Cellulophaga algicola DSM 14237: one gene and its partner. The protein of the gene in region 1 interacts with the protein of each later gene in a pairwise test. Links are inferred from orthologs where the notes say so. Each region holds a gene or a part of one and is shown on either strand. Other genes may lie near its edges. The genes, in order: ruvA and ruvC.

What was found.
Region 2: the proteins of ruvA (region 1) and ruvC interact in binary tests that used the Escherichia coli proteins (3 or more experiments, as listed by UniProt). The link is inferred for Cellulophaga algicola DSM 14237 from one-to-one orthologs.

Annotation. Positions count from the first base shown.
Region 1 is NC_014934.1:2,360,693-2,377,207, forward strand. What follows is about bases 10,861-13,857. They hold ruvA (Holliday junction branch migration protein RuvA), read left to right. Parts: upstream 10,861-12,066; coding sequence 12,067-12,648; downstream 12,649-13,857. Other genes in these bases: CELAL_RS10285 (NADP-dependent malic enzyme), read left to right, coding at 10,861-11,969; sov (T9SS outer membrane translocon Sov/SprA), read left to right, coding at 12,654-13,857. Outside these bases: CELAL_RS10245 (cytochrome c oxidase subunit I), read left to right, coding at 1-506; CELAL_RS10250 (GIN domain-containing protein), read left to right, coding at 671-1,495; CELAL_RS10255 (acyl-CoA dehydrogenase family protein), read right to left, coding at 1,497-3,761; Holliday junction branch migration DNA helicase RuvB, read left to right, coding at 3,847-4,869; CELAL_RS10265 (cytochrome P450), read left to right, coding at 4,908-6,197; CELAL_RS10270 (ABC transporter permease), read right to left, coding at 6,243-7,421; CELAL_RS10275 (ABC transporter ATP-binding protein), read right to left, coding at 7,423-8,178; tRNA epoxyqueuosine(34) reductase QueG, read left to right, coding at 8,327-9,247; more of CELAL_RS10285, read left to right, coding at 9,684-10,860; more of sov, read left to right, coding at 13,858-16,515. UniProt on the Escherichia coli protein: The RuvA-RuvB-RuvC complex processes Holliday junction (HJ) DNA during genetic recombination and DNA repair.
Region 2 is NC_014934.1:2,261,612-2,277,999, forward strand. What follows is about bases 3,606-6,475. They hold ruvC (crossover junction endodeoxyribonuclease RuvC), read left to right. Parts: upstream 3,606-4,698; coding sequence 4,699-5,253; downstream 5,254-6,475. Other genes in these bases: CELAL_RS09850 (M56 family metallopeptidase), read left to right, coding at 3,606-4,051; CELAL_RS09855 (hypothetical protein), read left to right, coding at 4,214-4,690; hemW (radical SAM family heme chaperone HemW), read left to right, coding at 5,296-6,432; CELAL_RS09870 (cyclase family protein), read left to right, coding at 6,445-6,475. Also shown: CELAL_RS09830 (LysR family transcriptional regulator), read left to right, coding at 1-856; CELAL_RS09835 (nitroreductase family protein), read left to right, coding at 898-1,449; CELAL_RS09840 (DUF456 domain-containing protein), read right to left, coding at 1,452-1,967; CELAL_RS09845 (BlaI/MecI/CopY family transcriptional regulator), read left to right, coding at 2,181-2,543; more of CELAL_RS09850, read left to right, coding at 2,540-3,605; more of CELAL_RS09870, read left to right, coding at 6,476-7,194; CELAL_RS09875 (DUF4230 domain-containing protein), read left to right, coding at 7,194-7,844; CELAL_RS09880 (Dabb family protein), read left to right, coding at 7,841-8,248; CELAL_RS09885 (MmcQ/YjbR family DNA-binding protein), read left to right, coding at 8,491-8,850; CELAL_RS09890 (MutS-related protein), read left to right, coding at 9,117-10,889; CELAL_RS09895 (metal-dependent hydrolase), read left to right, coding at 10,927-11,928; CELAL_RS09900 (DUF4407 domain-containing protein), read right to left, coding at 11,963-13,063; CELAL_RS22370 (hypothetical protein), read right to left, coding at 13,218-13,385; CELAL_RS21490 (M56 family metallopeptidase), read right to left, coding at 13,400-14,878; CELAL_RS09910 (BlaI/MecI/CopY family transcriptional regulator), read right to left, coding at 14,881-15,246; CELAL_RS09915 (hypothetical protein), read right to left, coding at 15,389-15,826; CELAL_RS09920 (PhnA domain-containing protein), read left to right, coding at 16,039-16,388.

The DNA of each region.
Region 1 (16,515 bases):
TTGCAGGAGTTTATCACTGGTTTCCTAAAATGTTCTATGGTAGATTAATGAATAAAAATTTAGGATATGTACATTTTTGGATTACTGCGATAGGTTCTTATGGAATTTTCTTCCCAATGCATTTTGTGGGTATGGCTGGTGTACCAAGAAGATACTATCAGAATACAGCATTCCCAATGTTTGATGAGTTAACTGATGTTCAAATATTGATCACGATGTTTGCTATTTTAACAGCTTTTACTCAGTTGATATTTATTTATAATTTTATCAGCAGTATTTTCTACGGTAAAAAAGGACCTGAAAATCCTTGGCAGGCAAATACGTTAGAATGGACTACACCAATTGAGCACGTTCATGGTAACTGGCCTGGTGAAATTCCTGAAGTACACCGTTGGGCATACGACTATAGTAAAACTAGAGAAGATGGGGAATATGTGATTCCTGGTCAAGATTTTATACCTCAAACGGTTCCTTTACAGGAAAATGAAGAGGAAATGAATCATTAAAAAAATCTTATATAATATTTAAAGCCCTTTGTTCAAATACAAAGGGCTTTTTTTATAATTTTGAGTCAACTATTAATTGGCTTCGTAGTTCTTATAACTTGTATTATTTTTCTATTAGTTTAAAGTTATAGGTGCTTTGGCTTCAATATTAAACATAACCAAAAATGAAATTTAGATTATTAACATTTGTCATTTGTTTACTTTTTATTAGCGTTTCTTTCGGTCAGCGAAAACCTAAAATAAGAGGTAGTAGAGTCGTTACGGAAGTTACCATGGAACTAGAGCCGTTTACGGCTATAGAATTAAAGGATGACATCGATATTGTTTTACGTAAAGCTTCAGATTGTGGCTATAATTTAACTATTGATGATAATTTGGTTGACGTTTTAAAATTTAGAGTAGAAGATGGTACCTTAACGATTAGTTCTTTTTATACCATAGCTGCTAAAAAGAAAATGGAAATTATTGTTTTTTATACGACACTCAATGCACTGACCATGATGGATGGTAAGATTGAAATGAAAGATTTAATTAATACAGATGTATTAGCTATTAACACCTATGGTTCATCTAAGCTTCAGTTAAATGTAGATGCTGGAAGTGTTGATGTTGTAATGGCAGATAATAGTTTTGCAGAATTAAATGTTACAGCAGATACTTTAAATATGTCATTTAAGGATAGAGTTGATGCTGAAATTTACGCGGTAAGTAAAACACAAAATCTTGAAATGTTTAAAAACGCTCAACTTAAAATTAATGGGAATACCGAGTTTATGAATATTCACCTTTTTGATAATACTAGTTTAAAAGCTGCTGAGTTAGATGCAGGCGATGTTAGTTTATCCTTAGAAGCTTCTTCTAGTGCGTATATTAATGCTTTTAATAATCTTACACTAAGTTCTAAAGGTTCTGCTAAAACATTCTTATATGGGCCTGCAGTTATTACAATTACTGATTTTTTAAATACATCACAACTAAATAAGCGATAGTCTATTTAGCTATAGGAGCAGTTATCAAATGAGGAGGAATTCCAAACCCATCTACAAGTACATTAATGTGTGGGCGTAATTCTGTGCAGATACGTTCTACACGTTGTTTTATTGCTTTTGATTTACTAGCACCCATATATCCTTGTTCTAAATACCAACTGGCATCTGCTTTAATTTCATGTAAAGCAGATAAGGTTCCTAATTGCTCAAAAAGTATTTTGTTTTTCTCATCTGTGATCGTTTCAGTGTATGTGCTGTATATTTCGTAAGATAATTGACAGCTATATGCCTTACCTAACGCTAATAAATGAGTTTGTACTTTTAAAAATGCTTGGTAGGAAGGAACACCATTCTTAATATAATTGCGAATGCGCATGGCTAGTGTGTAGGTTAATCTTCTTGTGCGATATTCAAAAGCATGTTTGTGAAATTTTGGGTTGTACAAATGTTCAGCGTCTGTCTTATTGCTGTAAATTGGATTTATCGTAGTTAATTTGTCATTTAGTTGAGAAGTTAAAAGTTTTAGTACTGATGCAAAACCAGCACTATTAAATTCTGCCTTAAAATCAGATAATACTCCCTTAGCGGCTAATTGAAGTAGTACGTTATTATCTCCTTCAAATGTTGTAAAGATGTCTACGTCGCCCTTTAAATCAGCAATGCGGTTCTCAATTAAATACCCCTTACCACCACAGGCTTCTCTGCATTCCTGAATAGTATCATTGGCAAACCAAGTAATGATAGATTTTAAACCAGCAACCTGTGTTTCAATTTCACGTTTATCTGTTTTAGTGTCGTCACTATACAATTTCATAATATGTTGAAGTGTAACATCGTAGACATATGCTTTAGCTATTGGTGGAGTCAAGCGTAATTGATGACTTGGGTAGTCCATCAATAAATCTTCTTGAATTTTTTTATTATCATTAAATTGTCTTCGCTTTAAGGCATGTTTTACAGCAATTGTAAGTGCTTTTTTAGCACCTCCTAAACCTGCTCTTGCAACACAAATTCTACCTCCAACCAAAGTTCCGAGCATGGTAAAAAAACGTTTATTCGGATTCTCTATATTGGAATAGTAAGTGCCATCTTCCTTAATATCACCATACTTATTTAATAAATTTTTTCTAGGAACACTAACCTGATTAAACCATATTTTTCCATTATCAACACCATTTAGCCCAAGTTTATACCCATTATCTTCAATTCTTACTCCTGGAAGTAGTTCGTGGTTTTTGTCCCGAATAGGAACCAAAATTGCATGCACGCCTTCATTTTTACCATTTACAATGAGTTGAGCAAATACAGAAGCCATAGTAGCATCTAAGGCATTACCTATATATTCTTTATTATCATTTTCTCCGGGAGTATGAAGTATGATCAGATCGGTTTCTTTTTGGTAGGTTGCTGTAGTTTTTATACCACGTACATTAGAACCATGTCCTGTTTCGGTCATTGCAAAACACCCTAGTAATTCTGCTTTACCTGCGTTGGCTAAATAGAGATCGTGATGGTATTTGGTCCCTAATTTCTGAATGCTACCGCCAAATAACCCAAATTGGACGCCAAATTTTATCGCTAAGCTACCATCTACATACATGATGTTTTCAAAAATAAAAGCGTAAGCAGGCATATCTTCAATTCCGCCATACGCATTAGGGTAAGCCATTGCGCCATAATTTTCTGCGGCTAGGTGTTTTACTTGGTTTAAAACTGTAGCTCTAAATTTTTCTTTATTTCGTTCTATACTCCAAGTGTAAATGGGATCTTTTAATACCTCATGAAATTTTGTAACAGTAGCTGCAAATTCACCTTTAAGTATAGCATCAAGCTCTTTTGCATTGTAATAATCTGATGTTGCTTCATGCTGTACTTCAACATCAAATAAATGATGGTAATGGTTTGGTTGAATACCTAAGTTTAATTCAATGTGTTGTAATTGTTTATTTTCTGGTGTATCGGAAAAATAATGAGCAACCAATCTTTTAGCTAAACTAGCTAATGGGTATGCATCGTGTTCGACTAATTTTATGGCTGCATTAGAAATTATAGTCCTCCATGATTTTAATTCTTGACTAGAAGGTTTGTTATTTTTATCTAACCAACCCGCTAAAGTTTTTTTATCTGCTGTTGTCAATGATGCATCCTTCTCAAATGCAGTTTTAGTAATGTTAATTTCTGAAGCAGAAAGTAATCCATCAGACCATATCACATAGAAGAAAGGAATATATTGTAAAACGCCGAGAGTGTAAATGTTCTTTTTCATAGTATGAAAATACAATATTCTATCCATAAATAATAAGAATTACAAGCATTAGAAGTATCTTAATTTTGCGCTATCTTTGTTATCTATGAATGAGCATTTAGATCCTACAAATGAAAATTTCACTCCAGAAGAAGTAGATTTTGATAAAGCACTCAGGCCCATAAGTTTTTCTGACTTTACAGGGCAAGAGCAAATTTTGGAAAATTTAAAGGTTTTTGTAGAAGCGGCTAACCTACGTGGCGAGGCGTTAGATCATACACTATTTCATGGTCCTCCAGGTTTAGGGAAAACAACGTTAGCCCATATTTTAGCGAATGAACTTGGTGTAGGTATAAAAATTACGTCTGGTCCTGTATTAGATAAACCTGGAGATTTAGCAGGTTTATTAACCAACCTAGATGAGCGTGATGTGCTTTTTATTGATGAAATTCATCGCTTAAGTCCTATTGTAGAAGAGTATTTATATTCTGCGATGGAAGATTATAAAATAGATATTATGATAGAAACAGGGCCAAATGCGCGTTCTGTTCAGATAAATTTAAATCCGTTTACATTAATTGGGGCTACGACACGTTCGGGGTTATTAACGTCTCCTATGCGTGCACGTTTCGGAATCCAAAGTAGATTACAATATTATTCTTCAGAACTTCTTGCTACAATTGTAACCAGAAGCTCAGAAATTTTAAAAATGCCTATTACTGCAGATGCTGCAATAGAAATTGCAGGAAGAAGTAGAGGAACACCTCGTATTTGTAATGCCTTATTGCGAAGAGTTCGAGATTTTGCTCAGATTAAAGGAAATGGTAAAATTGATTTGGAAATTTCTCGTTTTGCACTAAAAGCATTGAATGTAGATGCCCATGGTTTAGATGAAATGGATAATAAAATTCTCTTAACCTTAATTGATAAGTTTAAAGGTGGTCCTGTGGGGATTACTACTTTGGCAACCGCTGTTTCTGAAAGTGCAGAAACTATTGAAGAAGTTTATGAGCCATTTTTAATTCAAGAAGGGTTTATTATGCGCACGCCTCGGGGGCGTGAGGTTACAGAATTAGCCTATAAACATTTAGGCCGTATAAAAGGGAGTGTTCAAGGAGGCTTATTTTAATGAAACAAACACCTATAATTTCACAGTTTGAAGTGCTTATGAATAGTAAAAGGATTCTTAAGAATCCATTGCCATTTCATCGTGAAAATTTTGAAAAACACGGAGATTTATTTCGGGTGCCAGTTGGTATTAGGAATGAACTTGCATTTACACGTGATCCAAAATTAATAAAACATATTCTTCAAAAACAACATCGAAAATACCAAAAATCAACCTTACAGACTAAAGATTTAGCCAAGTATATAGGGCACGGTATTTTAACTTCCAATGGAGAACATTGGCGCACTCATAGGCGCATGGTGCAGCCTGCTTTTCATAAAAAGAAGTTGCGTAATTTAATGGGAACTATTCGTGAAGCAATTTTATTAGAAATAGACGGCTTATCTACATCCAATACAATAGATGTGTATCCTATCATGAGTAATTTGGCATTTCAAGTGGTGGCTAAATCATTATTTAGTAGTGATGATATTCAGAAAGAAATGTCTGAATTACAATACATCACAGAGACCAATCAAAGAATGCTGATTAAAGAGATGCGGCAACCGTATCTAAATTGGTGGTTTCAATTAAGTGGGAAAATAAAAAAACATTTAAATTTAGCGAAAGACGGGCAAGCTATTCTACATCAATTAATAGAAGAAAGGCGAAATTCAGAAATAGAGAAAGACGATTTATTAGATATGCTTCTTCAAGCTAGATATGAAGATGGCACCGCTATGGCTAAAGAGCAATTGATAGATGAAGTACTTATCTTATTTACGGCTGGGCACGAAACAACTGCAAATGCATTAAGTTTTTTAGTGTTCTTACTTGCAAAACATCCAGATATTCAAGAAAAAGCGTACCAAGAGGTGAAGAATATTTCATTAGAAGGAGATGATGTTTTAACCCAAATATTAGAGTTAAAATATATTCAGCAATGTGTAGAAGAAGCAATGCGTTTGTATCCACCTGCGTATATTATAGATCGTGTCTCTATAGAAGATGATGAGTTTGAGGGGTTACAGATCCCAAAAGATTCCTTGGTTTTAATGAGTATTTATGAATTGCATAGAAATGAAGATTTCTGGGAGAAGCCTAATGAATTTAATCCTGAGCGTTTTGATGCTTCAAGGAAGAAAGAATACCAAGAGTACTATTATCCATTTGGGGCAGGTCCTAGAATGTGTGTAGGGAATAATTTTGCTATGTATGAAATGGTGATTGCCGTAACAGAACTGCTACAAAAATATAAAATGACCACACCATTGAAAGCGGTAACGGTTAATCCATTAATTTCACTTAAGCCCGTAGACGTGCTAATTAATTTTAGGAATAGAAATTAAAAAAGCCACAGTTTCTGTGGCTTTTAAACGAATCTAAATACTAAATTATTTTAAAATTGCATTCTCGTCTGAGAATTTTTTATAGCTGAAGTAAACAGCTGCTACCGCAAAAGCTATAAGGGAAACTAGAATTACAACATATTGTACCATATCAATAGTTCCTGCCATTATTTCTTTGACTCCTAAGCCAATATTTAATACAGGGATTAATACGGTGGTCCAGTTTAATTCTATACCTGGCATCATAGCTAAGACCAAAGGGATTATGATTAACATGATTAAAGGTGATGCCTTACTTTGTGCTTCTTTAAATGAGGTTGCACTAGCGACTAAGGCAATAATGAAACCTGATAAAAACAAGGCAAAGGGGATTAATAATAATAAAATTAAGGATATCGATTGAAAATTGAGCATCTCACTAATCACAGATTTAAAAGAATCTGGAATGCCATTAAAGAGTTTAAGTCCTATAATAAGCCCTATTAGATTTAATAATGCAGGGATAAAACCAAGTAAGGAAGCTACAATAGCTTTTCCGAAAAGCACTTTAAATTTTGAAATAGGTAAGGATAAGGTTGTTTCTATTGTTTTACGTTCTTTTTCTCCAGTAACTAAATCTACAGCAGCTAGTAAACATCCGCCCCACATGGTAAGAATAAATAAATAAGGAATAAAACCCCCTATTTTTTTTCCAATAACCTCTTTCTGTTCGCCAACCTCAATATAGTTCTCTGTAAAAGGTTTCATTTTTTGCGTAGGAATGTTGAGAATAGCAATCCGTTCTTCTTTTAATTTAGCATTGTAGGTTTCAATTAATTTAGACGCTCTTTTGTTTACATTTTCTTTAGATCCATTTCTGAAAATTTGCACTTCACCTGTATTTAAGCTTTCCATTTGTGAATCCCAATCAGCAGGAAAAACAATAGCGGTTGCTATGCTTTCGTCTTCAATTAATGCTTTAAAATCTTCAACCTTATCATAGGTGGTTACCTTATTTAAAGTATCTGCGGCAATTAAGGCAGAAAACTCTGAAGGTGCATTTACAAGGCCTATTTTTACTGTTTTTTCTTGTTGCTGTTTCTCAATGAGTTCCGTCACTTTCATGGCGCCAAAAATTAGAATTGGAACTAATACGGTGGGTAGAACAATAGAATTAATAATTGTTTTCTTATCCCTAAGAAGCTCAGTTAGCTCTTTCTTTATAATTATAAATAAGTCGTTCATCTTAAGCTTCTTTTACGCGATTAATAAATTCTTGAGTTAAGTTGGCTGCTTTCATTTCTCCTTTGAAATTATCAAAAGTATCATTGTAGATAATAGATCCTTTATTAATAATAGCAAGATCATCACACAGTAAGTCTACTTCACTCATAATATGTGAAGAAAAAATTACCGTTTTATTATTTTCTTTTGATTCTCGAATTAGATCAATAATGCTTTCAGCAGTAATTACATCAAGACCGGAGGTAGGTTCATCAAAAATTAAAACTTCAGGATCATGAATTAGGGTACGCGCAATAGAAACTTTTTGTTTCATACCCGTACTCATTTGTCCGATTCTTTTTTTTCTAAATTCGTTGATTCCTAGTTTTTCAAACAAGTATTCTTTGCGTTCCGAAAGTTGTGCCTCTGGGATTTTATAGAGCTTTCCGAAAAATTCAATAGTCTCATCAGGATTTAAACGTTCATACAAACCTGTAGAGCCTGTTAGAAACCCAATTCTCTTTTTTACTTCATCATTTCCTTTAGAGATATCAACACCATCTACTATGGCAGTTCCTGAAGTAGGATTAATAATTCCTGCAATCATACGAAGTGTCGTCGTCTTTCCAGCGCCATTTGCGCCAAGCAGTGAAAATATTCTTCCAGGTTTACAATCCAAAGAAATAGAATTTACCGCATTTACAGTGGTGGACTCTTTTTTAAACCCTTTTTTCGTAGTTACGACAAAAGATTTGGTCAGATTTTCAATATGTATCATCTTAGTTGTTTAATTTGGTACGTTTAGTTAGTAGCTAAAAAGATTATTTGTTACAATAAATCTATAATTTTTAGAAATAAATCGTCAAAGCCAAACTTAAGGGTTTTTTAACAGCTGAATTAGATAGACTTACACTATTTTAAAATAAATGAATACAAAGGAAAAACATAGCGATTTAATAAAAGCCGAAGCCATACGCCTCGGGTTTCTTTCGTGTGGTATTTCTAAAGCTAATTTTTTAGAGGAAGAGGCCCCTCGTTTAGAGAAATGGCTGAAAAATAATATGAATGGCGAAATGCAGTACATGGAAAATCATTTTGACAAGCGTCTAGATCCACGTTTGCTAGTAGATGATGCTAAATCTGTTATTTCCTTAACGTTAAATTATTATCCAGAAGAACAGCAGGCAGATGGTACTTATAAAATATCTAAGTATGCCTATGGCCATGATTATCATCATGTAATCAAAGGAAAACTTAAGCAGTTGCAAGAGTTTATATCAGAAGAAATAGGCGAAGTAGGTGGTAGAGCCTTTGTAGATTCTGCACCTGTTCTCGATAAAGCTTGGGCGGCAAAAAGTGGACTTGGCTGGATAGGGAAACACAGTAATTTACTGACCCAAAAAACAGGCTCTTTTTATTTTATTGCAGAATTGATTGTTGATTTAGATTTGACCTATGATCATCCTGTAACAGATCATTGTGGTACATGTACGGCGTGTATAGATGCATGCCCAACACAAGCAATAGTACAACCTTATGTAGTAGATGGTAGTAAGTGTATCTCTTATTTTACGATTGAATTGAAGAATGAAATTCCGCAAGAATTTCAAGGTAAGTTTGATGATTGGGCATTTGGTTGCGATGTGTGCCAAGATGTATGCCCATGGAATCGGTTTTCAAAACCACATAGTGAACCTTTATTTAATCCGCATCCCGATTTGTTGTCGTTAACAAAAAAAGATTGGGAAGAAATTACTGATGATGTATTCAAGAAAGTCTTCCAGAAATCAGCAGTAAAAAGAACAAAGTACGCTGGTTTAAAGAGGAATATAGATTTTCTAAAATAGTTTGAAGAACACTAAGGCCATTTCGTTTTCAAATTTTTTATTTTTTTGTTACAAAATTTATAATTTAAGGAGTATCGTAATAGACAGTGGTTTTTAGAATTGTTTCAGAAGATTGTCTCGGTATAACGATGGTTGTTTTAAGTAGGATACTTATAATTTAAAGGAAGTTTAAGGCCTATTTTTTAGACCAATTTTCAAATATATTTTAGTGATAGTACTTTAAAATCAATACTTTTGAGTGTATTTTGTTTCTTTTGGTGGCCGTATTTGTGCTCTGGTTAAAAGTCTCAAAAAGCAACAATAGAAAGCTATTAACAAAATATTTTTTTTTAAACGAGCCTATAAGGGCTTTAGTAAATATTGATGCCTTTTTTTATTAAAAATACATGGGTGCTTAAAAAGAATACGTGTAAATTTGTTTTTCAATTAATAGAATATGAGCAAAGAATCTAAACGTAGAGAGGCATTAGTATATCATGCAAAACCTCAACCAGGAAAAATAAAAATTGTTCCAACAAAACCTTATGCTACCCAAAGAGATTTGGCTTTAGCATATTCTCCAGGAGTTGCAGAACCATGTTTAGAGATAGCAAAAGACAAAGAAAATGTTTATAAATATACTTCTAAAGGTAATTTAGTAGCGATAATTTCTAATGGTACGGCTGTATTAGGTTTGGGGAATATTGGTCCAGAAGCTTCTAAGCCCGTAATGGAAGGGAAAGGATTGCTTTTTAAAATATTCGCAGATATCGATGGCATGGATATCGAGATAGATACCGAGGATGTAGAGAAATTTATAGAAACCGTAAAAATGATCGCTCCAACTTTTGGAGGGATTAATTTAGAAGATATTAAAGCTCCTGAAGCTTTTGAAATTGAGCGTAGGTTAAAAGAGGAGTTAGATATTCCAGTGATGCATGATGATCAGCATGGAACTGCAATTATTTCTGCAGCAGCCTTATTAAATGCATTAGAAATTACCGGAAAAAAGATAGACGAAGTGCGTATCGTGATTAGTGGTGCGGGTGCAGCAGCAGTTTCATGTACAAGACTTTATAAAGCCTTTGGTGCTAAAGATGAGAATATCGTCATGTTAGATAGCAAAGGGGTGATCCGAAAAGATCGCGAAAACTTAACTGCTGAAAAACTAGAATTTGCTACCGATAGGAAGATAGATACTTTAGTTGATGCCATGCAAGATGCTAATGTATTTGTTGGTTTGTCTATTGCAAATGTGGTGACTCCTGAAATGTTACTTTCTATGGCTAATGATCCTATTGTATTTGCAATGGCGAATCCTGATCCTGAGATTGAATATGATCTAGCTATCAAAACTAGAAAAGATATTATCATGGCAACAGGTCGTTCTGACCATCCTAATCAAGTAAATAACGTACTTGGTTTTCCATTTATTTTTAGAGGAGCACTAGACGTTAGAGCGACTAAAATTAACGAAGCTATGAAAATGGCAGCGGTAAAAGCTATTGCAGATCTAGCTAAAGAACCTGTGCCAGAGCAAGTGAATATTGCATATGGAGAAACAAAACTTACTTTTGGTAGAGAGTATATTATTCCGAAACCTGTAGATCCACGTTTAATAGGAGAGATTCCTCCTGCGGTTGCTAAAGCGGCAATGGATAGCGGTGTAGCTAAAAACCCTATTGAGGATTGGGATAAGTACAAGGAAGAGTTATTGCAACGATTAGGGAACGATAATAAAGTTGTTCGCTTATTGCACAACAGGGCAAAAATTAACAGTAAAAAAATTGTGTTTGCAGAAGCAGAACATTTAGATGTACTAAAAGCAGCTCAAATAGCTTTAGAAGAAGGGATCGCAACACCAATTTTATTAGGAAATAGAGAGGTTATTCTAGAGCTTAAAAAAGAAATTGAGTTTGATGCAGATGTTCTTATTTTAGATCCTAAGGATAAAGAATCTAATGAAAAAAGAGATCATTATGCAGCACGTTATTTTGAGACTAGAAGAAGAAGCGGAGTAACCCTTTATGGAGCAAAATCTAAGATGCGCGAGCGTAACTATTTTGGTGCAATGATGGTTTTAGAAGGAGATGCAGATGGTATGATTTCTGGATATTCAAGAGCATACCCTACAGTGGTAAAACCAATTTTTGAAGTAATTGGTCGTGCAGCTAATGTTAAAAAAGTAGCAACGGTTAATATTATGATCACAGATCGTGGTCCTTTGTTCTTGGCAGATACCTCTATAAATATAGATCCTTCTGCAGAAGAGATAGCTGAAATAGCAAAAATGACTGCTAACGTAGCCACTACTTTTGGTTTTGAACCTGTAATGGCATTGTTATCATATGCGAACTTTGGTTCGTCAAACCACCCACATGCAACTAAGGTTAGAGAGGCAGCAAGAATATTGCACGAATCTAACCCTGAGTTGGTAGTAGATGGTGAAATTCAAATGGATTTTGCTTTAAATAAAGAATTGAATCAAGGAAAATTCCCATTTTCTAAATTAGCAGGAAAAAAAGTGAACACGCTTATTTTTCCAAATTTAGAATCAGCGAACATCACCTATAAATTGTTGAAAGAATTAAACAAAGCAGATAGTATTGGACCAATCATGTTGGGGCTTAAAAAATCTGTTCATATTCTTCAATTAGGTGCAAGTGTTGATGAAATTGTAAATATGGCGGCTATTGCAGTTATAGATGCACAACAACGTGAGAAACGTAAAAAAGCTAAATAATACACAATAAATCATACTAAAGTCAAAGCGTAATTCTTTGACTTTAGTTTTTTGCTATCAGAATACTATAAACCAATAACCATTAAAAACACCCACTATGATACATCACTTGAAAGGAAAGCTAGTTGAAAAAAATCCTACTCATGTGGTGATAGAATGTGGTGGAGTAGGTTATTTTGTAAATATATCTCTTCATACGTTTTCGAAAATAACAGATGCAGAAAACATTCAGTTATTTACCCATCTTCAAGTAAAAGAAGACAGTCATACTTTATTTGGTTTTTCGGAAAAATCTGAGCGGGAAATTTTCCGTTTATTAGTCTCTGTTTCTGGTATAGGCGCAAGTATTGCACGTACTATGTTGTCTTCTATGTCGCCTATGCAAATTAGAGATGCAATTGCTACGGCTAACGTTTCTGCTATCCAATCGATAAAAGGTATTGGTGCTAAAACGGCACAAAGAGTTATTCTGGATCTTAAAGATAAAATATTAAAAATCTACGATATTGATGAAGTTTCGTCAATTTCAAACAATACAAATAAAGATGAAGCGTTATCTGCTTTAGAAGTTCTTGGTTTTATACGTAAACAATCAGAAAAGATTGTAGACAAAGTTTTAGCTCAAGATGCTTCACTAAGTGTGGAAGACATTATAAAGCTTTCGCTTAAAAATTTGTAAAGAGTTTGAAAAATAGGGCAAAACCAACTCTTAAATCATATAGATTTAAGCTACTAATCGTATTCATTATTTTCTTCGGAGTATCACAGCTAACCAATGCGCAAGATACTAACGAACAAGAGGTAGATTCTGTAAAAACAGGATATGCACTTGGGCGTATTAAAATGGAGAATCCTAAAAGTATTATCTCCAAATACACATACGATCCAAATTTAGATCGTTATATTTATTCTGAAACTGTAGGGGAGTTTGATATTAGTTACCCTATCATCCTTACGCCAAAAGAATTTCAAGAACTTGTTAGAAAAGAGACCATGAAATCTTATTTTAAAGATAAGATGGATGCTTACTCAGGTAAAAAAGAAGGTAGTGAAGAGGCTAGAAAAAACCTCTTACCCAATTTTTATGTAAACAATAGTTTTTTTCAATCTGTTTTTGGAGGAAATACTATTGAAGTAATACCGCAAGGTTCTGTAGCGATGGATTTAGGTGTTATTTGGCAGAAAAATGACAATCCATCTCTTTCACCTAGGAATAGAACAAATTTATCTTTTGATTTTGACCAACGCATCAGTTTAAGTATGCTAGGTAAAATAGGGGAAAGGTTAACTGTAAATGCAAATTACGATACAGAAGCTACATTTGATTTTCAGAACATTGTAAAATTAGATTATACGCCAACAGAGGATGATATTATTCAGAAAATAGAAATTGGTAATGTTAGTATGCCACTGAATAGCTCTTTAATACAAGGAGCTCAAAGTCTATTTGGGGTTAAGACCCAATTACAATTTGGTAAAACTACAGTTACTGCTGTTTTCTCAGATCAACAATCTCAAAACAATACCGTCGTTGCACAAGGTGGTGGTGCTATTAATGATTTTGCTATAACAGCTTTAGATTATGAAGAAGATAAGCACTTTTTCCTTTCTCAATATTTTAGAGATACCTATGATAGATCTTTAGAGAATTATCCTTATAAAAATACATCCGTACAAATTACACGATTAGAAGTTTGGGTTACCAATAGAAGCCAACAAACATTAAATGTTAGAAACGTAGTTGGTATTCAGGATTTAGGAGAAGCAGAATCTGAAAAAACTAGAATTGGTGGTATGAACGGAGCTCCATCGGGCTTTTTTAATACGTCTAGTGCGGGTAGTTTGCCAAGAAACGGCGCTAATGATTTTGATCCTGCACTGATAGGTAATGGAGGGGCTTTGACAGCCTCAGTTAGAGATATTGCAACCGTAGAAGCAGGTTTTAATGTTTCTGGTGGGTATCAAATAAATCAAGGGTTTGATTATGCAATTTTAGAAAATGCTAGAAAATTAACGGAGAGTACGGATTATCAATTTGATCAGCAATTAGGGTATATTTCTTTAAATCAGCGTTTGAGTAATGATGAAGTTTTAGCCGTTGCTTTTCAATACACCTATAAAGGGCAAGTATATCAGGTTGGAGAATTTGCTACGAGTAGTGATGCTACCACGACAACAACTACAGGGGTTACTACAGAAGTGAATAACAATACCTTAGTACTAAAACTTTTAAAGAGTAATATCACAACAGTTAGTGATCCTATTTGGGATTTAATGATGAAGAACATCTATGCTACAGGTGCATACAGTTTAAGTCAGGATGATTTTAAAATGAATATTCTGTATACGGATCCTACGTCACGTAATTATATTACTAAAGTGAATGATATTGGTTGGCCTGCTAATTTAGAAGGTCGTATTCTGTTAGATGTCTTTAATTTTGACCGACTAAACGTATATAACGATGTGCAGTCTGGTGGAGATGGTTTTTTTGATTTTTATGAAGGAATAACTATAAACTCACAAAATGGAAGTATAATTTTTACAAAAGTTGAACCTTTTGGGGAGTATATTTTTGAAACCTTAGGGGGTGGTGTTTATGACGTTGCTAATGATCAAGGGTATACTGATAATCAGAAAAAATATGTATACAGAAATATGTATGCATTAACTAAGGCTGCGGCATTAGAAGATTCAGATAAAAATAAATTCCTATTAAAAGGAGAGTATAAATCTACAGGTAGTAATGGTATTTCTATTGGTGCATTTAATGTGCCTCAAGGATCTGTTACGGTTACGGCTGGTGGGCGTCAACTGCAAGAAGGAATAGATTATACTGTAAATTACCAAGCGGGTACAGTTCAAATTATTGATCCGTCATTACAAGCATCTAATACACCTATAAATATTTCTGTGGAAAATACGGCTGTATTTGGTCAGCAATCAAGAAGGTATACAGGTCTTAATGTAGAGCACCAGGTAAACAAGAATTTTTTAATAGGAGGTACCTTGATAAACCTGAATGAACGTCCGCAAACGCAGAAAGCAAATTACGGATCAGAATCAGTAAACAATACTATCTTCGGTTTAAATACTAATTTCTCAACAGAAGTTCCTTTCTTAACACGTTTGGTAAATAAATTGCCTAACATTGATACAGATGTTCCGTCAAATTTATCGGTACGTGCAGAAGTTGCTATGCTTAAGCCTAGTACGCCTAAAAATGATGATTTTGATGGTGAGTCTACAACATATATTGATGATTTTGAAGGTGCACAATCTTCTATAGATATTAGATCTTCTTTGAGTTGGTCACTAGCGAGCGCTCCTTTGGAGTTTGCAGATGGTGGTCAATTATCAGGAAGTTCGCCTAATGACCCTTTAAATTTAGAGAATGGTTATGGTAGGGCTAAAGTAGCCTGGTACTCTATTGATCCAATTTTTTATACGACTCAAAGACCTGCAGGAGTTTCAGATAGCGATGTGTCTAAAAATTCTACCCGACGTGTTTTTATAGATGAGGTTTTTCCAGAAACAGATCAGGCAGTAGGGCAAACTAGAGTACAGACTACTTTAGATTTGGCGTATTATCCAAATGCAAAAGGACCTTATAATAACAATTCTAATTTTACAACAGATCAGCCTACAGAAAAGTGGGGTGGTATTATGCGAGCTTTGAGTAGTACTAACTTTGAGCAAGCAAATGTAGAATATGTACAGTTTTGGGTGTTAGATCCTTATGTAGATGGCGATGCTACTACCTCGGGTGAATTGGTGTTTAATTTGGGTAATATTTCAGAAGATATACTTAAAGATGGTAGAAAACAGTATGAAAATGGTTTGCCAGGAGTAGGTAGTAATGATTTAGTTGCAGAAACGTCTTGGGGGCAAGTTCCTTCAACACAGTCTCTAGTATATGCTTTTGATGTAAGTGAGGTCAATAGAGGTTTACAAGATGTTGGTTTTGATGGTTTGTCGGATACCGAAGAGGCGTCAGTTTTTACTAATAATACAGGAAATGATCCTGCTTTAGATAATTATCAATATTATTTAAATAGAGATGGTAATGTGTTAGAGCGTTATTTGGATTACAACAATCCAGAAGGAAACTCACCAGTTCAAGTTACAGATACAAATCGTGGTTCTACCACCTTACCAGATGTGGAAGATATAGATCGTGATTTAACAATGAATACGATTAATAGTTACTATGAATATCGTATTCAGATAAAACCAAACACAACAGTTAATGATAAGTATGTAACGGATATTCGTGTTAACGAACTTTCGGGAACTGAAATTCCTGATGGTACTACCGTGAATAGCCGTTGGATTCAGTATAAAATTCCTTTGGCAGATTTTACCGGAGCTGTTGGTGGAATATCAGATTTCAGATCAATCAGTTTCATGAGAATGTATTTAACAGGATTCTCTAGTGATGTGTCTTTACGTTTTGCAACCTTAGATTTGGTACGCGGTGATTGGCGTTCGTATTCAAAATCGTTACAACCAGATGTAGATGATGATCCTACAGATGATAATACAA
Region 2 (16,388 bases), 110 kb from region 1 along the record:
GGCAGTAGCCGATGAATTGCATTATAGAAAAGCGGCAGAAAAGTTGTGTATTTCGCAACCAGGATTAAGTAGGCAAATCAAACAGATGGAAGAAATTTTGGAGACCTCCTTGTTTGTTCGGAATAAGAAAAAAGTAACGCTGACGCCCGCAGGGGAATTCCTTAAAGCAGAAGTAGAGTTTATTGTGAACCATTTAGATGTTACCAAAAAACAATTAAAATTGATCTCTGAGGGCGATTTTGGAGAAATTCGGATTGGATTTTTGGGTTCGGCCATGCAAACCGTAGTTCCGGATTTGTTGGTAAAGTTACGCGACAGTTTTCCGCAGATAAAGACCACTCTAGAAGAACTTTCAAATACCGCTCAAGTAAATGCTATTTTAAAAGATACTTTAGATATTGGTTTTGTAAGACTGCCAAGAGTGCCAGATGGTTTAGGTATTGAAACAGTTATGCAAGACACTTTTTCTCTCGTGCTTCCAAAAGCACACCCTATAGATGCAAATAGTTTCAAAAAGATGAATCAGTTTGCTAAGGAAGAGTTTATACTGTTTTCACAGGATTATAGTGCCTTGTATTTTGATACGGTAATGAGTATTTGCGAAGATGCTGGTTTTACCCCTAGCGTTTCTCATAAATCGGTACATGCACAAACCATTTTTAAATTGGTAGAGAATAATTTGGGTATTGCTATTGTACCTACATCACTTCAATATGGTTTTGATATGGGGGTAAAATTTATCGAATTAAAAAAAATAAAACAACGTGCTGAGCTGTCTGTTATTTGGAAAAAAGACAACCGAAATCCTACTCTTAAACATTGTTTAAATTTAGTGTTAAGGGAGTCTTTGAAGTAATGAATAAGAATTAACTTTGTTAGAATTAAAAAATTGACGCTATGCTATTTGATGTGATACGAAAGAGAAGATCGGTTTTTCCGGCTCAATATAATGAAACTCCTATTGCTAAGGAAGATATTTTAAAAGTGTTAGAGGCTGCTAATTGGGCGCCTAGTCACCGAAAAACGGAACCTTGGCGCTTCAAAGTAATGCAAGGAGAAACATTGGAAAAATTAGGCTTGTTCCTTTCTTTAAAATATTTAGAGACAGATCCGAGTCCTAAAGAATTTAAAGCAAAGAAGATCATAGAAAACCCTAAAAAAGCTTCTGCTATAATAGCCATTTGTATGCAACGCGATCCTATGAAAAGTGTTCCTGAATGGGAAGAGGTGGCTGCAGTAGCCATGGCCGTTCAAAACATGTGGTTGGCGTGCACCGAATTAGGTGTTGGAGCCTATTGGAGTTCTCCAGCCTTAGTAAAGCATATGGGAGATTTTTTTGAAATGAACCATGAAGAAGCTTGTTTAGGTTTTTTCTACATGGGGAATTATGATCAAGAAATACCAGATGCTGCTAGAGGTTCTATTGAAGACAAAACCGTTTGGTTGTAGTACTATTTAAAGTACGGGAAAAGTACCTCTTTGTATTCCCAAGCCTTAGCGATAAAGAGTCCTAGAAATACAATAGACACCATAAACTTTAAAAAGGTTCCTGTGATGAACCCTAAAAAAGATCCAAAAGCCGCTTTAAGAGCGGTTTTTTTGTCGGCTTTATTTAGTAACTCTCCAACAAAAGCACCCACAAAAGGCCAAATTATAATTCCGAACACACCTAATATCGGGAATAGTAAGGCGACAAGAAGCCCTAAGGTGGTACCAATCATCCCCGCTTTACTACCGCCAAATTTCTTTGTTCCCATGGCTGGGATAATATAATCTAAAGCAAAAACAAATAGTGCAATAGCCAGAGTGATGCCTAAAAACCACCAGTCTTGCGGAATAACGCTTGTTAAAAATAGGAGTAGAAGCCCTAGCCAACTTATAGGTGGGCCAGGTAGCACAGGTAAAAAGCTTCCGATGATACCTGCTAACATAAAAATGAAACCAAAGAGTAGTAACGCAATATCCATTTAAGGGTGTTTGTTTAGTAAGACGAAAATTACGATGCTTTGTTACATCAACATAATTTTTTTTAAGTTTTTCAACTAATTCATTAGTTTGAACTAATTATTTAGTTATATTTGAACTAATAAGTTAGTTGAAAGCTATTTTTAGTACGATAGTCGGATACTAATTTAAGTGTTTAACCAGTGTCAATAGATACTGAAACAAGTTTAAGATACATGAAACAATTGACAAAGGCAGAAGAAGAGGTAATGCAGGTATTGTGGCAATTAGAAAAGTGCAATGTTGCGGCTATAATCGAAGAATTGCCAGAACCAAAACCTGCTTACAATACAGTATCTACTATTGTACGCATCTTAGAAAGTAAAGGTTTTGTAAATCACGAACAGGAAGGGAAAGGCTATTTATATTTTCCATTATTGAAGAAAGCAGACTATAGCAATCAATCTATCAACAAACTAGTAGATGGTTATTTCCAAGGTTCTTTTAAGAGTATGGTGTCTTTCTTCATGAAAAAGAATGATATGAATTTATCGGAACTAGAATCGATATTAAAAGAAATTAAAAAGGAAGAAAAATGATACAGTATATTTTAGAAAGTATAGCTTTTCAGCTTTTGTTTTTAATCGTTTATGATCTTTTTCTGAAAAAAGAAACCTTTTTTCAATGGAACAGAGTGTATCTCATTGGTACCTATGTCTTGTCTTTAGTTTTGCCTTGGGTAAAAATTGAAGCCTTAAAAACGAAAGTATCAGAAACTACTTTTAGCTATCCAGAGTTTTTATGGAATACAAATAACGTAGAAGTTACTGGTATTTCAGAGGGTAATACGCTTATGGATTGGTTGCGTATTGTAGCCATTGCTGGAATGTTAATAGCAGGTTTAATTTTTGTATTTAAATTATATCAGATAAAACAATTAAAGGATAAAGGCACAATTCAGTATTTAAGTCATTTTACACAAATCGTAATCAATAATAGTGAAATTGCATTCTCATTTTTTAAGTCGGTTTTCTTAGGAGATAAAGTATTGGAAAAAGATTATGAAAGCATTGTAGCACATGAATTGGTTCATATACGTCAAGGACATTCGTATGATTTGGTCTTTTTTGAACTCCTCCGTGTTATCAATTGGTTTAATCCCTTAGTGTATGTATACCAAAATAGAATATCAGAATTGCATGAGTTTATAGCGGATGCTCACGTATCTAAAACCCATAAAAAAGAACAATACCAACTGTTGTTATCTCAAGTTTTTCAAACAGAAAATATTTCATTTATCAATCCATTTTTTAAATCATCATTAATCAAAAAACGAATCGTTATGTTACAAAAATCAAAATCAAAGCGTGTATTTCAGTTAAAGTATTTAGTATTAGTACCATTAGTTATTGGAATGCTATTTTATTCTTCATGTGAAAATGAATTAAAAACGAATGAATTGGAACAGGGGGCAACCTTAAAAACATCTTCTAATGAACAACAAATCTTGGAAGTATCAGATTATGAAAAATTCATATTAGAAGTATCAGATTTAGACACTTTAACCGAAAAAGAAAGTATTCAAAGAGCTGAGTTTTTTTCTAAAGTAGAAGCTTATAAAGAAGAAGGTAATTTTGTTATAAGTGATGAAAAAGGTAATTCAATAAAAATTAAAACAAATACGGAAGGAATTGAGTCTGTAAATGTTATCAAAGGAGATTCTGCGATCTCTAAAGAAGAGATAGATTATGATAACGCTACAGATGTGCCATTTATGGTTGTAAATGAAGCCCCAGTTTTTCCTGGTTGTGAAGATGCTGAAAACCAAAGAGCTTGTTTTAAAGAAAAATTATTTCAGCATATTAATAAGAATTTCAAATATCCTCAAGAAGCTCAGGATAAAGGAATACAAGGAAAAGTAAATATCTTATTTACAATAGATGAAACTGGAGCTATAGCAGGTTTAAAAATGCGAGGTCCTGATAAGTCATTAGAAGCAGAGGCCGGGCGTATCATTTCTTTATTGCCAAAAATGACACCCGGTAAGCAAAACGGGAAAGTAGTTCGTGTACCATTTTCTATTCCTATTTCTTTTAAGTTACAGTAAAATTTGCACCTAAATTTGAAGATATGATTAAGGCCAAAGTAAATTCTTTGGCTTTTTTGTTGCTCAAAAACAAGGAATGATCAGAACTAAAAGAGGAAATCCTCATAACAACCAATTAAATAACTCAAAAAATCGTAATTTTCCACAAACTTTATAGCGCACATGCGTATAGTATTAATTTTATGTGGATTTTTTCTAGTTGTTTCTTGTGATCTCTTCACGTCAAAAGAAGAGAAAACACAGCAATTGGTAACACGCGAATTGCAAGAAATAAATTTCAATGAAGTAGATCAATTTCCGCTTTTTGAAAATTGTGATGAGGCGGATTCTAAAGAAGAAAATATGGAATGTTTTCAAGAAACATTACTTAGGCATTTTTCTACTTCTTTAGACGGATTTGAATTTGTATTAAGGGAGGAAGTTTTAGACACATTATACGTCGATTTTTTAATGGATAAAATGGGGGCGGTTTCTGTTCTAGATATTGAACATAATGCTATCGTCGAAGAACAAATACCAGAGTTTGATGCGGTGATTACCCGTTGCTTACTTACCTTGCCACAAGCATCACCGGCACTAAAAAGAGGTATTCCAATACGAGCAAAATTTAGAATTCCGATTGTACTTAATACCAAATAAATTAACTCTTGGCTAACGAAAAAATTATTTTAGGGATAGATCCTGGTACTACTATTATGGGTTTCGGACTCATAAAAGTGGTGAATAAAAAGATGGAGTTTCTTCAAATGAACGAGTTGTTATTGCAAAAATACAATGACCCCTACGTAAAACTTAAACTTATTTTTGAACGCACCATTGAGCTAATAGACACTTATCACCCAGATGAAATAGCAATTGAAGCGCCTTTTTTTGGTAAAAATGTACAGTCTATGCTAAAACTAGGGCGAGCGCAAGGTGTGGCCATGGCAGCAGGATTGTCTCGTGAAATTCCTATTACAGAATACCTTCCTAAAAAAATTAAAATGGCTATTACGGGTAACGGTAATGCTAGTAAAGAACAGGTAGCGAAAATGCTTCAAAGCATGTTGGGACTTAAAACATTGCCTAAAAATCTAGATAGCACAGATGGCTTAGCGGCAGCAGTTTGTCATTTTTATAATGAAGGTAGAATAGAAGTAGGTAAAAACTACACTGGTTGGGATGCTTTTGTAAAACAAAACGAAAAAAGAGTAAAAAAATAAACGCTTCTAGTAAGCCCTAGAAAGATCATTGTATATTAAATTATGTCCGGAATTTATATTCACATTCCTTTTTGCAAGCAAGCTTGTCATTATTGCGATTTTCATTTTTCGACCAGTATGGGGAAAAAGGAAGCCATGTTGTCTGCGATAAAGCGAGAACTAGTACTCCGAAAAAGTGAGTTTAAAAATGAAGTAGTAGCGACTATTTATTTTGGAGGAGGAACACCATCTGTATTATCTACAGAAGAAATACAAGGAATTATCAACTCGGTGTACGCTAATTATTCTGTGGTAGAAGGTCCTGAAATTACTTTAGAAGCTAATCCTGATGATCTTTCAGAAGATAAAATTAGAGTGCTTTCTAAAAGTCCTATTAACCGGTTAAGTATTGGTGTTCAATCGTTCTTTGAAGAAGACTTAAAAATGATGAACCGTGCACATAACTCTAAGGAAGCAAAAAAATCATTAGAAATTGCTACGCACTATTTTTCTAATATTTCTATTGATTTAATTTATGGATTGCCAGGTATGAGCAATCAACGTTGGGAAGAAAATATAGCATTAGCCTTATCATTTGGTGTGCCGCATATATCTAGTTATGCGCTTACAGTAGAGCCGAAAACAGCCTTGGCAAATTTTATAAAAAAAGGGATTATTAAACCTGTTGATGATGAAGTAGCTTCTGCCCATTTTAATATTCTTTTGCGAGAAATGGAAGCCAATGGCTTGGACGCTTATGAAACTTCAAATTTTGGGAAGCCTGGTTTTTATTCAGAAAATAATACGGCCTATTGGTTGGGTAAAAAGTATATTGGCGTAGGCCCATCTGCACATTCTTATGACGGCATTCGTAGAGGATGGAATATCAATAATAATGCAAAATATATAAATGCTTTGGCAAATGATCAACTTCCTATGGAGGTTGAGGTGCTTTCTGAAACTGATCGTTACAATGAATATGTAATGACCGGTTTACGTACTATTTGGGGCGTTTCATTGACTAGAATATATTCAGATTTTGGTGCTAATTTTCATAAATACCTTTTGCAACAAGCAGAAAAACACATAAAACAAGAACTATTGGTTGTTGAGAATGATACGCTAATAACAACAAAAAAAGGGAAATTTTTGGCAGATGGAATTGCCTCTGACCTTTTTATGATTAACTTGTCAGAGTAAATACAACCATTTTTGAAAGCTATAATCACACATAAAAAAGAATCTTATTCTATAGATCTCTCTAAACCGTTAGATATCTCAATTCCACTTCGGGGAGATACCACTAATGTAAATGCATGGTATACAGAGCCGCCAAAAATAACCCCACATACGGAGGGCGAATTTGTGGGTAAAGTAACGGAAGGTGCCTCTACCAATTTTAATGATATTTGGTTTAATCCTCACGCACACGGAACACATACAGAATGTGTTGGGCATATTACAGAGGAGTTTCATTCCGTAAATAAAAATTTAAAAAAATATTTTTTTTTGGCTTCGGTCATAACGATAGCACCAGAAAAAAAGCAGGAAGATTTTGTGATTTCTAAAAAGCAATTGCAATATGCATTAAAGAACTTTGTGGGAGATGCTCTAGTCATCAGAACCTTGCCTAATTTGAAAGATAAAATGAGTCGGAAATATTCTAATTCTAATCCGCCATATTTGTTAGAAGATGCAGTTAATTATCTTGTTGAGCTTGGTGTTGAACATTTGTTAGTAGATTTGCCTTCTATAGACAAAGAAAAAGACGGCGGCGAGCTATTAGGTCATAATGCTTTTTGGAATACAACTGGGACGCTACGGAAACAAGCAACGATAACGGAATTTATTTTTGTTGGCAATGTCATTAAAGATGGATTGTATTTTCTGAATTTACAAGTAGCACCATTTGAAAATGATGCGAGTCCGAGTAGACCAGTCTTATATAAAATTAAAGAGTAATGGATAATATTTTTGATACTTTTTTAGGTTTAATTCTAGGTGCAATTGTAACCTATTGGTTGTTTAATTTATTCCGAAAAAAGAAAAGTAGAGAGCTTACCGAGGTACAGTCACTTGTATTATTAGAAAAAATAAAAAGTGTTTGTAAACTTGTTACAGTAGAAGGAGATTTTGCAGAAATTTACCGATATGAGAATACTAAAGAGCGTTTTTTAAGCTTAGTTTCTAGTAAGAAAAAGGCTTTAATTGTTATTAATGCAAAAGCCCAAATTGGGTATGATTTAAAGAAGTTGATCTTGAATGCTGATAATGATCGCAAAATAATACTTCTCAAAAGCTTTCCAGAACCCGAGATACTTTCTATTGAACCTGAATTGGATTTTTACGATATTAAAAACGGAATGTTCAACGCGTTTACTCCAGATGACTTAACGGTTTTAAACCAAGAGGCTAAGCAGCATATACGGGATAAGATTCCTGAAAGCGGACTGATGGATACCGCACGAAGCGAAGCTTTAGAAGCCATTTTATTAATTGAGTCTATTGTGGAAACTATAGGGTGGAAGTTGGATTACTCTGCGTTAAAGATTGATGCAAAAGAGCAATTATCAGAACGGAAAAGTAAATTAACTAGATTTTTAGAATCATGAAATTAAGAAACCTCTTTGCAATAAGTTTATTTTTAGTATTTTCATTTTATACCTTCGGACAAACAGAAAAATCAATGAATACATTCGATCCTAACTATGCACACACCGTTTTCTTCTGGTTGCATCATCCAGATAGTAAAGAAGACTGTAAGGCTTTTGAAACCTCATTACGTAAGTTTTTAGACCATTCAGCGTATGCTAAAACAAAATTCATAGGAAAACCACCAAGAGCAAGTAGAGAAGTTGTAGATGGTTCTTTTACCTATTCTTTAGTGGTGACATTTGAATCTGCAGAAGCTCAAGAGGCGTATCAAAAAGAAGCGCCACATTTATTATTTATAGAAGAATCTAGTAAATTGTGGGATAAAGTTATTGTTTACGATTCTAAAGATATAGCTCTTTAAAAACAGGTATCTATTGTGACTAGATTTTAAGGGTATATTATAAATGTTGGCAATAGTTTAAATTAAACCTTATAAAGATGATGATCCCGAAAGTAACTCAAGGAAGTACAAAAAAAATACATACCTTTTTGGACATAATTCTTATTTGATGGTTATTTGATAGTTGTGGAATAGAAATTTTTAACTAGCAGATAAACAGTTGTGTTTTATTTGACGACATAATTAATCATAGCCGTATACACATGAATATAGAAGTATTTAGAGCATATTGCATCGCTAAAAAGGGAGTTACAGAAGAATTTCCTTTTGATGAAGATACTTTAGTTTTCAAAGTTATGGGTAAAATGTTTGCCTTATCCTCACTAAAAAGATTACCTACTCAAGCCAACTTAAAATGCAATCCAGATAGAGCACTTACTCTTCGCGAGGAGCATGATGGTGTGATTATTCCTGGATATCATATGAGTAAAATACATTGGAATACGCTGTTTCTTGAACGTGTTCCTCCAGAATTGTTGAAAGAGCTAATCGATCATTCTTATGATCTAGTTGTTTCTAAACTTACCAAAAAAGTAAAAGAGGCACTAAATTCTCTTGATTAAAAGCTTTCTTAAAAAACGTTTGTCTACAGATATTTGCTGTTCGTCTACACTTCATAAGGTAATGGTCGGTTTTCTAAAATTTTGTGTGTAGTGCTGTACTACCTTTACACCAGTAATGAAGCAAAACACTAAAAATATATAAGAAATCTCAAATCTTACTTGTAGCTAGTTCCCCCCGAGCCCTATAGGTAATTAGACCAGCGAAAGCTGGTCTTTTTTATTTTTTAATATAACCTATCTTTGCCTTTCATTTTATATATGTTTCAATGCAAGGTTTAAAGTCATTCTATTCTGAAAAGATCACAGAATTAAACAAGCAGCTTTCTGGTGTTAAATCGCAATTATTGCGATCTAGTATGGTGAGGTTGGTTGTTTTTATTCTTATGATTGTGGGTGTCGCTCTTTTTTATGATACTCCACAAGCAGTAATAGGGATTGTTTTATTTTCCATAATATTATTTCTTATACTCGTTTCTAGACATACTAGTTTACAGTATAAACGTGATAAAATTTTAGCGCTTTTACATATTAACGAAACAGAGATTAAGATATTAGATCGTGATTTTCATGAACAACCAGATGGGAGTGAGTTTAAAGATCCGTTGCATTATTTTAGTCAAGATATTGACTTATTTGGCAAGGGCTCTTTCTACCAATATTTAAATAGAACTGTATTGCCTCAAGGTAGTGAGCGCTTAGCTTCTTTATTTGTAGCAAATGAAATTACGGGGATCGAGGAAAAGCAGGAAGCAATCAAAGAGCTTTCTCAATTACCAGATTGGCGCCAGGAGTTCACGGCAGTAGCATCATTAGTAAAAACAGAAACCCCTTACCAAGCAATTATAACTTGGATCAATGAATACCAGCGTTTTCTTCCAAAATTTATGAAAACGTTACCCTACATTTTTTGGGGTATATCTGTTTTAGCAATCCTTGGTTATTTTATCATTCCATTATCAATTTTTGCTTTATTGGTTGTTTTTGTGGTAGGACTTATTGGTACTAGTTTTTATATAAAGCATATCAATAAATTGTCTAATGATACGGGTAAAATTCAAACCACATTTCATCAATATCAAAAATTAATTCTAGAAATAGAGAAGGTAGAATTTAACACGAAACTTTTAAAAGAAAAACGTGCGGCTATTTTAAATGAATCCGAAAAAACGTCAGATGTATTGCATGAATTTTCAAAAATATTAGATGCTTTAGATCAACGTAATAATATGTTATTCGGAATTTTTGCTAATGGTTTTATGCTTTGGGATATCTATCAATCCTATAAAATTGAAGATTGGATTTCTAAGCATGGTGAAAAGATAGAAGGCTGGTTTGACACCATTGCTTTCTTTGATGCTTATAATAGTCTAGCCAATTTTGCATACAACCATCCAGTCTATGTGTATCCTAAATTAGTTGCATCTAATGTGGTCTTAAAATCTATAGGGGCTGGACATCCACTTTTAAATCCAGAAAAAAGTGTTTTAAATGATATTCAGATAGACAGTGAGCAGTTTTTTATTATTACAGGGGCTAATATGGCAGGAAAGAGTACTTTTTTACGAACAGTTTCTCTGCAAATTGTAATGGCAAATGTAGGTTTGCCTTTGTGCGCAAAGTCCGCAGAATACACTCCTATTAAGTTAATTACCAGTATGCGTACTACAGATTCTCTTACAGATGATGAATCGTATTTCTTTTCTGAATTAAAAAGGCTTCGCTTTATCGTCGATGAAATTAAAACAGACCGCTATTTCATTGTCTTAGATGAAATTTTAAAAGGCACCAATAGTACGGATAAAGCCATAGGATCTCGAAAATTTGTTGAAAAACTTATCGGAGGAAAAGCTACAGGTATTATTGCAACACATGATTTAAGTTTATGTGAAGCGGCAAATGATTTACTACAAGTGAAGAATCATTATTTTGATGCAGAAATTATAGCTGATGAATTGCACTTTGATTATAAATTTAAAGATGGAATTTGCCAAAACATGAATGCATCATTTTTGTTGAAAAAGATGCAGATTGTAGATTAATAGTTTATTAATAAATCAAAGACATAAAATTTTATAAATGGATTCATTAACACAAATAGTACTTGGTGCAGCCGTTGGCGAAGCTGTATTAGGAAAAAAAGTGGGGAATAAAGCCATGCTTTTTGGTGCCATTGCAGGAACGATACCGGACTTAGATGTTTTTGCACGGTTTCTTACTGATCCTGTTTCTGCTATAGAATGGCATCGTGGCTTTAGCCATTCTATTTTATTTTCAATATTATTTGCTCCTATTTTTGGATGGATAGTTTTTAAACTACTACCCAAGAAAGAGGCCAGTTGGAAAGATTGGTCTTGGTTAATGTTTTGGGGGCTTTTTACGCATCCCATTTTAGATTCTTTTACAACATGGGGCACACAACTTTTTTGGCCTTTTAAAACCCGCTTAGCCTTTCAAAATATTTTTGTTATAGATCCATTATACACCCTCCCCTTTTTAGTACTCTTGGTGCTGGCTATGTTTCAAAAGCGGACTTCAATAAAGCGAAGAAGGTACAACAACTGGGGATTAATCATTAGTTCTGCATATTTGTTGTTATCGCTGGTATTAAAAGCTATTACCTATCATAAGTTTACACAAGCATTAACAGAACAAGGTATTGAATATATTGAAATAGATACAAGACCAAGTCCGTTTAATACCATTCTCTGGACCGCAAATGTGGATACTAAAGATGCATATTTAATTGCGAATTATTCTTTTTTTGATACCAAGCCAATCACTTTTGAATCCTATCCTAAAAATCATGAACTTTTAGGAGATTTAAAGAATAATGATAAAGTAAATCGCTTAGAGCGTATCGCAGAAGGGTGGTATATCATAACAAAAGATAACGGACAATTGTTTTTCAATGACCTTAGGTTTGGTTTGATGAGCATGGATCCAAAAGAGAAAAATTTTGCATTTAAGTACCAATTGACCAACACGCAAGGTAAATTAGATATTGTGGAAACTCCCAAAAATGTGGGGGATGCTAAGAAGTTAATGCGAGAACTTTGGAACCGAATCTTAGGAAACTAATACTGATGTGTTTATTACACAAAGCGTCTCGCTTCTAAAGGTTTTTCATTTGCAGTTTATGAAATGAATCTGCTTGTAGCTTTAGCAATTCTTCTACTTTTTGTTTTTTATAATCGTAGATTGCTTTTTCTTCAGCGATGTCTGCATAAATCTTATTGTTTAAAGATTCATCCGTAGCTACAAGTAAATCGCGCTGCTTTACTTTTTGAGTCACCCAAGATTTAACTACACTTTCTTCTTCTTCCAATTTGTAATCATACGTGCCTTTAGGCGATAAAAGTTTCGCAATGATTGGCGAAGTTTCTATAGCAAGAAAAAGTAAGAAAATAAAGAATGAGGGTAACCATGGCAATTTATTTAATGCGGTGATTCTAGCCATAAGTCCATCAAAACCATCTATGATGGGTTGGGAGTCTGTTACAGATGTTGTGTACTGATTATTAAGAAGAGTAATTTGAGATATTAGGGCTGTAATTTTTTGAGCATTAGTTTCTTTCAAAGTGTTCAATTCTTTTAGTGCAGCATCATGTTTATCTCGTTTTTCTTTATACACAGGTCCTTTTCCTAATAGTTTGGTGCCAGCGGTGCCTTCTGCCTCAGATATGTAGGTATCATAAAGTGCATTTGTTGCTGCTTCTTGAGTTGTTATTTCTGTTTTTAATGCAGTAATGTCATTATTTAATTCTTCAATTGCAGGAGTGTATTGTAAGGCAATTTGATCCTTATTTGCTAAGGTTAGTTCATTCTTTTGTTCTAATAAAACTTGATTGATTTCTTTCTCAAATATTTTCATTTCTAAAGGCTTAGAGATTACAATGGCAATAATTACGGCTAGAATAATTCGTGGTGTGGCTTGTAGTAATTCGCTGCCAAATTTATCTCTCTTTCTAATGGTAGAAACAATGAAACGATCTAAATTAAAAATTAGTAATCCCCAAACGAGTCCGAAGAAAGAGGCCGTATAGGCATTGTCAAAAACAGTGTATAAAGCATAACTACTGGCAATGAAAGCTATAACAGCAGTAAAGAATACCGTAGCGCCTATTCCTGCATATTTGTTGCGCTCCCCTTGCGAACATTCGGCGAGTATTTCAGAATCGGCTCCTGAGCACAGGATAAAAAAAAGTTGTAACATAATTGATTTGATTAATGATTGATGAGTATCTAAAGTACAAATTCTATTTGAAAAATTATGTTAAACTAGTACTATGGTGCTACAGGCATTTCATTAAGGAGTTTTTTAATATAAAAAAAGCCTTCGTTTAGAAGACTTTTTTAGAATCAATGTTTTAGTTTTTAATGACGATTGGGTTTTTTGAAATTTTAACGGTAGGGTTTTTACTTCCCGTATTTCTAGTATCTATGTTTAACTTATTATTGTTTTTGATTAAATCAATGGCTTTGTCTGAGCTTATTGCCTTTCCTTCATAATAGAAGTTGGCATTTTTTTTAGCCATTTCCATAACGTGGTCTAAGGGACTCTTTGGTGGTGCTGGGGTAGCGGCGGTAAAATAGGATTAGTTTCTTCTTTTTTTACCAAAGCAGTGTATTTCTCATAAAGATTCATTATTTTTTTATAGCGTGCATTTAGTTCCTCTAAAGTTCCAGTTCCTTGTTTGGTATATGCACTAACCGCATTCCCATATCTATTTGCATTCTCAAGAAACAGTTGTTTTGCTTTAGCTAGTTCTGTTGAATTACTCTCGCTAATAGGCAATGGAGGTGGAGGTGGTGGAGGTAATAGTTTTTTGTCTTCGGCTGTTAATTCGCTAGTTTTTTTATATTCCTTTTGTCCGTTTTTAATTAGTGTAGTATAAGGTTTAATTGGGGGTGTTGCCGCCGTAACTTTAGCTCTGTTTGTATTTGATAGATTATAGTACATGGTTACTAAATTGGAAAAGATATCGTCCATTTTTCTCTTTTCTGATTCCGGCTTGTGAATGTAATGTGGTTTTTCCTTTGTCAAAACTACGTATGCGTTATACTCTTTTTTGTAACTTTCAATTTCATCTTGTAAGTGGTTTGTGCTGACTTTGTTCAAATCTGATGGCGAACTTAGTTCACTGTTTTCTTGAGAAGGCTTTTCCATTTTTAAGATCTTTTTCTCGCTAAAGCCATATAAGGCAAATACGAAAATAGGTAGGGCTAGTAAACTGCGTAACCAAACGGCTTTTTTTGATGTTGTTTTTTTCATGATGGTAAAACGTTTTTTGATTGATGAATAATTGATGGCATTTGCCAATTGGGTTTCTGTAGCATTTGATGAGAATGCTAATAATATTTGTTGATAATTTGGTAATTGGGTTCCTTTTTTTAGAACGGCTTGATCTGCTAAGAATTCATGATTTAGTTTAATGGCTCCTTTGAACAAATAGACCAAAGGGTTAAACCATAATAAAACTTGTATTAATTCTATGAAGAGCACATCTATACTGTGCTTTTGTGCCGCATGTGTTTGCTCATGCAAAAGCACCGCTTCAGGAATTTCATGGGCTTCAAATTTTTGTTTGTTCAAAAAAATAAAATTGAAGAAGGTGTGCGGTGACAGTCTTTCTTCTAATAACACATGAATGCTACGGTCATATTTAATTTTTGGGTTTCTTTTTATTCGTGTGCTTAATTTAAATAAATTATTGCAAAATTTATAACCAAATACCAAGACTCCAATTCCATATATAACCCAAAGGGAAGGTGTTATAAGGTCATTTTTTTGAGTAGGCAAAGGCATTTCTTTTATAGTAAACTCTGATACAGCGATATCCACGATGGGTTCAGGGCTTATATAGATGTATTCAGTAAATAATATAGTAGGTATTACTGCTGCAACTATTAGTGCCGTAAGGAGATAAAATCGTTTAAAGGTATGCATGCTTTCATTTTCTAACATTACTTTGTAGAAAACAAAAAAGATAGCTAGGCATGCTGTTACTTTTATAAGATATAGCCCCATAATTATTTCTTTTTAAGTTCACTATCTATTAATGCTTTTAGATCTTCCAATTCTTCTTTAGTTAGTTGTGTCTCTTGTGTAAAGAAGGATGCAAACTGACTAGCGCTATCATTAAAAAAGTTTTTTATGAGTCCGTTTACATGCTTAGAAAAATAATCTTTCTTTTTTACTAAGGGGTAATATTCTCTTGATCTCCCTAGCGTTTTATACGCTACGAACCCTTTGTCTGTCATCCTTTTTAGTAATGTTGCTATTGTAGTGGTGGCGGGTTTGGGGTCCTCGTAAGTTGCTAACAAATCTTTCATGAGAGCAGTTTTCTGCTTCCATAGTATATTCATTAATTCTTCTTCGGATTTTGATAGCTGCATATATCTTCTATTTAATATAGTGTTCTACAAACATGGAATAAATATTTTAATTCTACATGTGTAGAGGTGTTTTTTTAGAACAAAAAAAAATCCATTCGTTTAAGAATGGATTTTATAAATAGCGTGTTATATTTTATATTGACTACTCTGTATCTTTTTTAAAGTAAGAAGCATATATTCCATAAAGAACTACAAGAGCAAGCAAGCCTAGTACTATTTTTCCACCGATGCGGTCAAAAAATGATGCCGACGCGGTTTCTGGAATTTCAACTTTTGCAAGAGCTGCAATTTCAATTAATTGTTCAGGAGTTAATTCTACATAAGTGTCATCATCTACATATCCTGTAATAACAACTTCTGTATTACTATAAGGCAACCAAACAATATGGCTAATGGTGTACATTTTTCCAATATCAAAATACGTACCGTCTTCTAGTTGAAATTCTTCGGTATCCGGTAAGTCGAGGATTTTGATTATTTTGTCCTCATCACCGTAAGGAATAGGAATTCCTACTCTGGCAATAGCTGCATTTATTCCTAAAAATAGAAGTCCGACTGTAAATAATGTGCTTAATTTCATTGGTTTGTTATTTATATTAGAGCTGTAAATTTATAACTAATAATCGCAAAATTTTGGTTTATAGTATAAATCATTATGTATTTCGTCGAATATATGCTGTTATTTTTTTTGTAAATACTATTCAAAAATAGTATTTGTAGTATTAGATAGGTATAAAGTACGCCTACTCTCGTCAATTTTTTTAAGTTTGCAGGGATAAAAATTTAAAAAACATGAGCATACTAGAAGAATTGATAGAAAGAAGCGGAAATAAATGTGAGTTATGTACGTCAACAGCTGATTTGCAGGTATATGAAGTTCCGCCAGTTTCTATAAGCGGTGTAGATAGTAGTCTTTTAGCCTGTGGTGTTTGTGTAGATCAGATAGAAAACCCAGAAAATACAGACCCTAATCATTGGAGATGTTTAAACGATAGCATGTGGAGTGAATATGACACAGTTAAGGTAGTAGCATGGAGAATGCTATCTCGTTTAAAAGGAGAGGGCTGGCCTAAAGATTTGCTTGAAATGATTTATTTAGAAGATGAAACACTAAAGTTTGCCAAAGCTACCGGCGAAGGATT